Regions from separate parts of the Micromonospora echinaurantiaca genome, predicted to be linked through region 1. Evidence: riboswitches for the same ligand, from Rfam matches in the RefSeq annotation. Region 1 holds a riboswitch; the other holds the start of a gene.

Region 1 (3,203 bases):
CGCCCAGCTCGCCTTCCTGACCCGGGCCCGGTTCGAGGCGGACCACCCCGACCCTGGAGTGAGCCCGTCGATCCGCTAGCTGGCCGCCAGGCGGATCCCGAGCGCGACGAAGGCGACGGCGCAGATCCGGTTGATCCGACGTGACCAGCGGCCGTCGGCCAACCGGCCGGCGAGCCGCCCAGCGCCGGCGCCCAGGGCGATGTCGACGGCGAGCTGCACCGCCACGAACAGCGCGCCGAGCAGGACGAGCTGGGCGGTGACGTCACCGGCTGCCGGGTCGACGAACTGGGGCAGGAAGGCCACGCTGAACAGGATCATCTTCGGGTTGAGCAGGTTGGTCACCAGCCCGCGCAGGAATGCCCGGCTGGCCCGGCCACCCTGCTCCGTCACCGCGTCGACGGGACCGCCGGCGCCGCGTAGCGCCCGTACGCCGAGGACGATCAGGTACGCCGCGCCGGCCCAGCGGATCGCGGTGAACAGCACCGGCGACGCCGAGACCAGCGCGGCGAGACCGCAGACGACCGCCGCGACGTGCACCGCCTCCCCGGCGGCGACGCCGAGCGCGGCGACCACCCCGGCGCGGGTGCCGTAGCGGGCGGCGTTGGCCAGGACGAACATCATGTCCGGACCGGGAGTGACCATGAGCACGACGATGGCGGCGAGGTAACCGGCGAGGGTCGCCGCGGACACACCGAGCATCCCTCAGCCCTCCCCGGCCCCGTCGAGCAGGGCCTGCCGCAGTGCCAGCCGGTGCTCGCGGCGGATCTCCGCCTCGCGGTAGCGGCGCCGGTCGCCGTCGGTCTGCGGCAGCAGCGGCGGGACGGTGCGGGGCTGGCCGGCGTCGTCGATGGCGACCATGACCAGGTGCGCGGTGGCCACGTCGGTGGGTGGCACCGCGCGGTCCCAGCGGTCCGCGGTCACCTTGACGGCCACCTCCATCGAGCTGCGGCCGGCCCAGGTGATCCGGGCGTCGACGTGGACCACGTCGCCGACCCGCACCGCGCGCAGGAACGCGGTCTCGTCGATCGCGGCGGTGACCGCCGGCCCGTCGGAATGCCGCGCGGCGACCACCCCGGCGACCGAGTCGATGAGATTGAGGATCCGGCCGCCGTGGACCGTGCCCATCAGGTTGGTGTGGTGCTGGTCCATGATCTGCGACAGGGTCAGGTGCGACGCCGACGGGGGTCGGCCGGCGATGGTGGTGGTGTCGTGCACAGCGGTAGTCCGTCCTCGGGAAGCACACCGTCGATCCCGCCGGCGCGCACGTCGAGGAACACGCTCGTGGCGCGTCACCCGCCCGACCCACCCGCGAGGTCGACGGCAGCGCACACACCTCGTGTGCGCAGCGCGGGCAGGTCTTCGGACTCGCGGGCGCGACCGGGCGTGCCGGTCTCCTACTGGCCGTCGCTTCCCAGACCTCGCGGTCCAGTGCGTGGTGACGGCGGTCGTTCCCACTCACCGCTGCGGGGCAGTCCCGGACTTGCACCGGGTTCCCTCTTACGACGCCCGGCCGAACCCGGCCGGGCGAACCAGCGCCGGGTGACAGCCTATTCGATCGACGACGCTCTGCCTCCATCGCGGGCGCTGGCAAGGGTGATTCGGGCCGGCACCCGGCCGAGCCGAATCGGAGCACCGGCCGGAGCCGGGAAGGTCCGAAGGGACCTTCCCGGCTCCGGCGCGGGCGCCGACCGCGGTCAGCCGGCCGACAGGTCGGGCTTCCGGTTCGGACGGAGGTACCGGGCGTAGGCACCGGTGGTGAAGAACGCCGGCAGGTCCTCGCCGAGGGCGGTGTCCTCGACGATCCGTGCGGCCTGCTCGGCGCGGTCCCGCTCGGTGCCTTCGCGTCCCGTGGTCAGGGCGGTGAGTTCCGCCGCGAGGATCGATCGGACCAGGTCCTCCGTCACGCAGCCGCCGTCGGCCAGCGGAGTGCCGTGGTGCAGCCACTGCCAGACCTGGCAGCGGGCGATCTCGGCGGTCGCGGCGTCCTCCATCAGGTTCCACAGCGCCACCGCGCCGGTGCCGCCGAGCCAGGCGTCGACGTAGCGCAGCGCCACCGCGATGTTGGACCGCAGTCCCGCGGCGGTGACCTGGCCCGGGGTCTTGTCGACGGCGAGCAGGTCGGCGGCGGTGACACTGACGTCGTCCCGGAGCCGGGCGAGCTGGTTCGGCCGCTCGCCCAGCACCGCGTCGAACTCCGCCCGGCAGGTGTCGACCAGGCCCGGGTGGGCGACCCAGGAGCCGTCGAACCCGTCGCCGGCCTCCCGCCGCTTGTCCGCCCGCACCCGGCCGAGGGCCACCTCGTTGACCTCCGGGTCCCGGCTGGGGATGAACGCGGCCATCCCGCCGATGGCGTGCGCCCCGCGCCGGTGACACGTCGAGACGAGCAGTTCGGTGTAGGCGCGCATGAACGGCACGGTCATGGTGACCTCGGACCGGTCCGGCAGCACGAAGTCCGGCCACTGCCCGAAGTTCTTGATGACACTGAAGATGTAGTCCCACCGTCCGGCGTTGAGCCCCGCCGAGTGCTCGCGCAGCTCGTACAGGATCTCCTCCATCTCGAAGGCGGCGGTGATGGTCTCGATCAGGGTGGTGGCCCGGATGGTGCCCTGCGGCAGGCCCAGGTACCGCTGGGCGAAGACGAAGATGTCGTTCCACAGCCGCGCCTCGCGGTGGCCCTCCAGCTTCGGCAGGTAGAAGTAGGGCCCGGCGCCGGCGTCGAGCTGCCGTCGGGCGCAGTGGAAGAGGTAGAGCCCGAAGTCGACCAGGCTGGCCGAGATTGGCCGGCCGTCCACCGCGATTCCCTTCTCCACGAGGTGCCAGCCGCGCGGCCGGACCACGATCGTGGCCAGCTCCTCACCGAGGGCGTACCGCTTGCCACGCGGGTCGGTGAAGTCGATCCGCCGGTCCAGGGCGTCGATCAGGTTGAGCTGCCCGCTGATGACGTTGTGCCAGGTCGGGGCGGTGGCGTCCTCGAAGTCGGCGAGCCACACCTTGGCGCCGGAGTTGAGCGCGTTGACGGTCATCTTGCGGTCGGTGGGTCCGGTGATCTCGACCCGCCGGTCGACGAGACCGGGTGCGGGCGGGGCCACCCGCCAGGTGGGGTCGGCGCGGATCCCGGCGGTCTCCGGGAGGAAGTCGGGCAGTTGGCCGGTGGCGTACCGGTCGCGGCGGGCCCGGCGGGTGTCCAGCAGCGCCACCCGCCG
Region 2 (3,203 bases), 1.0 Mb from region 1:
GACCACGGTGGAGTCCGGCGCGTGGTTGCCCCCGACGTGCCGCACCCGCACGCCCACCGGCAGCTCCAACTCGTCGGTGAAGGTCCGGGTGGGCGGCAGCACCGCGAAGTCGTCCCACGAGTCGACCGCCAGCGCCCGGGCCCGGAAGCTCGGGCCGAGCCGGGGGTTGGCCCGCACCTGCTCGCGCAGGTACCGGTGGCTCCACGGCCGGTCGGCCTCCGCGCGCAGCAGCCGCTCGCCGGTGACGTGCCCGACGATCTCCACGCCGGGCCAGGCGCAGGCGCCCCAGACGTGGTCCCAGTGGTGGTGGGTGTAGACCAGCCAGCGTGGTGGCGGCAACCCGGCGGCGCGCAGCGCGGCCTGGATCTCCCGGGCGTGCGCGGGGCTCTGCCCGGCGTCGATCAGCACGCTGCCCCGGTCGTCGGCCACCAGCGCGACGCCGGCCTGCACGGCCGCCGGATCCGGGTCGCCGGGGCAGCGCCAGACCCGGCCGGCAAGGTGCTCGAACCTGATGTCGGTGATGTCGGTGATGTCGGTGATGGCGGCACCTCCTCGAACGCGACGCGGCTGGTCGTGGCCCGATCCTAGGCGGCGGCGTTCGCGGGCGCGCCGCCGGGCAGGTGGGATCACAGTGGAGCTTGAGGGTCGGCTCGGGTGCGCGTCGACGTCGGGCGAGGTATCCCGAGGGCGCGTTGACCGGCGCAACGCCGGTGTGGCAGCATTCCCGGCCTGACGGCAGTGAAGGAAGCCGGTGCGATTCCGGCGCGGTCCCGCCACTGTCACCGGGGAGCGATCCCCCCTCGTGAGCCACGGCCGTGCGTGCGCGGTTGGAAGGCCGGGGGTGAGCGTCGATCCGGGAGCCAGGATACTTCGGCCGTCGGGAGTTGACCCCAGGGCGTGGACACCCGAGGAGGACCCGATGACGCACCGCGTCTCCATTGTCGACGGCCATCGCCGCACCCGGCCCGGCCGCGACCGCGCACCCGCGCCCACCCGCCCCGCTGCGGGCCGCCGCGCCGCCGCGCCCGCCCCGGGCCGCCGCCCCGCCGTTCACCGCTGAGTTCCGCACGCTGCCGCCCGGTACCGGCCTGCCGCCGGTGAACCGGTCGCCGGCGGCGCCTGCCCGCTGAACCAGCACCCGCCCCGCCGTGCCCGGCCGCCGCCGTCGACCGGGTGGGCGTCACTGTCCGGAGTCACCCGTGCGCATCCTGCTGCTCTCCACCGCCGACACCGACCTGCTCGCCGCCCGGGCCAGCGGCGCCGACTACCGGCTGGCCAACCCGGCCCGGGTCGCCGTCGACGCCGTACCCGCGCTGCTCGACGGCGTCCACCTCGCGGTCGTACGCCTGCTCGGCGGCCGGCAGGCGTGGCCGGACGGCCTGGCCGCGGTGCTCGCCTCCGGCGTGCCGACGGTGGTGCTCGGCGGCGAGCCGGTGCCGGACGCCGAGCTGATGGCCGCCTCCACCGTGCCGTCCGGAGTGGCCACCGAGGCACTGGCCTACCTGGTCGAGGGCGGGCCGGCCAACCTCGCCCAGCTGGCCCGGTTCCTCTCCGACACCGTGCTGCTCACCGGCGAGGGCTTCGCCCCACCCGCACCCACCCCGGCCCACGGGCTGTACGGCGAGCACCCCGCCGACCCGGACCGGCCGACCGTCGGCATCGTCTTCTACCGGGCGCACGCCCTCGCCGGGAACACCGCCTTCGTGGACACCCTCGCCGCCGCGGTCGACGCCGCCGGCGGCAACCCGCTGCCGGTCTTCTGCGGCTCGCTGCGCGGGCTCACCGCCGACGCCGGTCCGCTGCGCCTCCTGGCCGGCTGTGACGCGCTGCTGGTCACCGTGCTCGCGGCCGGCGGCACGGTCGCCGCGGACGCCTCCGGTGGCGGCGACGAGGACGCCTGGGACGTGGGCGCGCTCGCCGCCCTCGACGTGCCGGTGATCCAGGCGCTCTGCCTCACCAGCACCCGGCAGCAGTGGGCGGGCAGCGACGCCGGACTGTCCCCGTTGGACGCCGCCATGCAGGTCGCGGTGCCGGAGTTCGACGGCCGGATCATCACCGTGCCGTTCTCGTTCAAGCGGATCGACGCCGACGGGCTCTCCGGCTACGTCGCCGACCCGGAACGCGCCGCCCGGGTGGCCGGCATCGCGGTGCGGCAGGCCCGGCTGCGCCGGCTGCCGAACGCGCGCAAGCGGGTGGCGGTGGTGCTCAGCTCGTACCCGACGAAGCACTCCCGGGTCGGCAACGCGGTCGGCCTGGACACCCCCGCCTCGGCGGTCCGGCTGCTCGCCGCGCTCGCCGACGCCGGCTACCACCTCGGCGACGCGCCACCGCCGGACGACGGGGACGCGCTCATCCACGCCCTGATCGCCGCCGGCGGGCACGACGTCGAGTGGCTCACCCCGGAGCAGCTCGCCGCCGCGCCGGCCCGGGTGCCGGGCGAGCGCTACCGCCGCTGGTTCGACCAGGTGCCCGCCGAGCTGCGCGAACGAATGCGCGAGCACTGGGGCGAACCACCCGGCGAGCTGTACACCGACGGCGGCGACATCGTGCTGGCCGGGCTGCGGTTCGGCAACGTGGTGCTGCTGATCCAGCCGCCGCGCGGCTTCGGGGAGAACCCGATCGCCATCTACCACGACCCGGACCTGCCGCCCAGCCACCACTACCTGGCCGCGTACCGCTGGCTGGCGGCGCCGGTCGCCGACGGCGGCTTCGGCGCGGACGCGGTGGTGCACCTGGGCAAGCACGGCACCCTGGAGTGGCTGCCCGGGAAGGGACTCGGCCTGGCCGCCGGGTGCGCCCCCGACGCCGTCCTCGGCGACCTGCCGCTGGTCTACCCGTTCATCGTCAACGATCCCGGCGAGGGCACCCAGGCCAAGCGCCGCGCGCACGCCGTGGTCGTGGACCACCTGGTGCCGCCGATGGCCCGCGCCGAGACGTACGGCGACCTGGCCCGGCTCGAGCAACTGCTCGACGAGTACGCCACCGTGCAGGCCCTCGACCCGGCCAAGGTGCCCACCGTGCGGGCGCAGATCTGGGCACTCGTGCGCGCCGCCGAGCTGCACCACGACCTGCACACCGAGCAGATGCCCGGCGAGGACGACTTCGACGACTTCGTGCTGCACCTCGACGGCTACCTGTGCGAGGTCAAGGACGTGCAGATCCGCGACGGGCTGCACGTGCTCGCCGCCGCGCCGACCGGCGAA

The links. A riboswitch is a leader RNA that binds a small molecule or an ion and turns the genes downstream of it on or off. The one in region 1 is predicted to bind cobalamin.
Region 2: another riboswitch for cobalamin. It lies ahead of cobN (cobaltochelatase subunit CobN); the one in region 1 lies ahead of GA0070609_RS08005 (acyl-CoA thioesterase).

What each region holds. Positions count from the first base shown of each region.
Region 1 is NZ_LT607750.1:1,741,159-1,744,361, forward strand. Features, by position in the region: gene GA0070609_RS07995 (GNAT family N-acetyltransferase) at 1-79, shown strand, start outside; gene GA0070609_RS08000 (LysE family translocator) at 76-699, opposite strand; gene GA0070609_RS08005 (acyl-CoA thioesterase) at 703-1,149, opposite strand; cobalamin riboswitch at 1,334-1,549, opposite strand; gene aceB (malate synthase A) at 1,695-3,203, opposite strand, start outside.
Region 2 is NZ_LT607750.1:2,790,036-2,793,238, reverse strand. Features, by position in the region: gene GA0070609_RS12845 (MBL fold metallo-hydrolase) at 1-630, opposite strand, end outside; cobalamin riboswitch at 742-871, shown strand; gene cobN (cobaltochelatase subunit CobN) at 1,200-3,203, shown strand, end outside.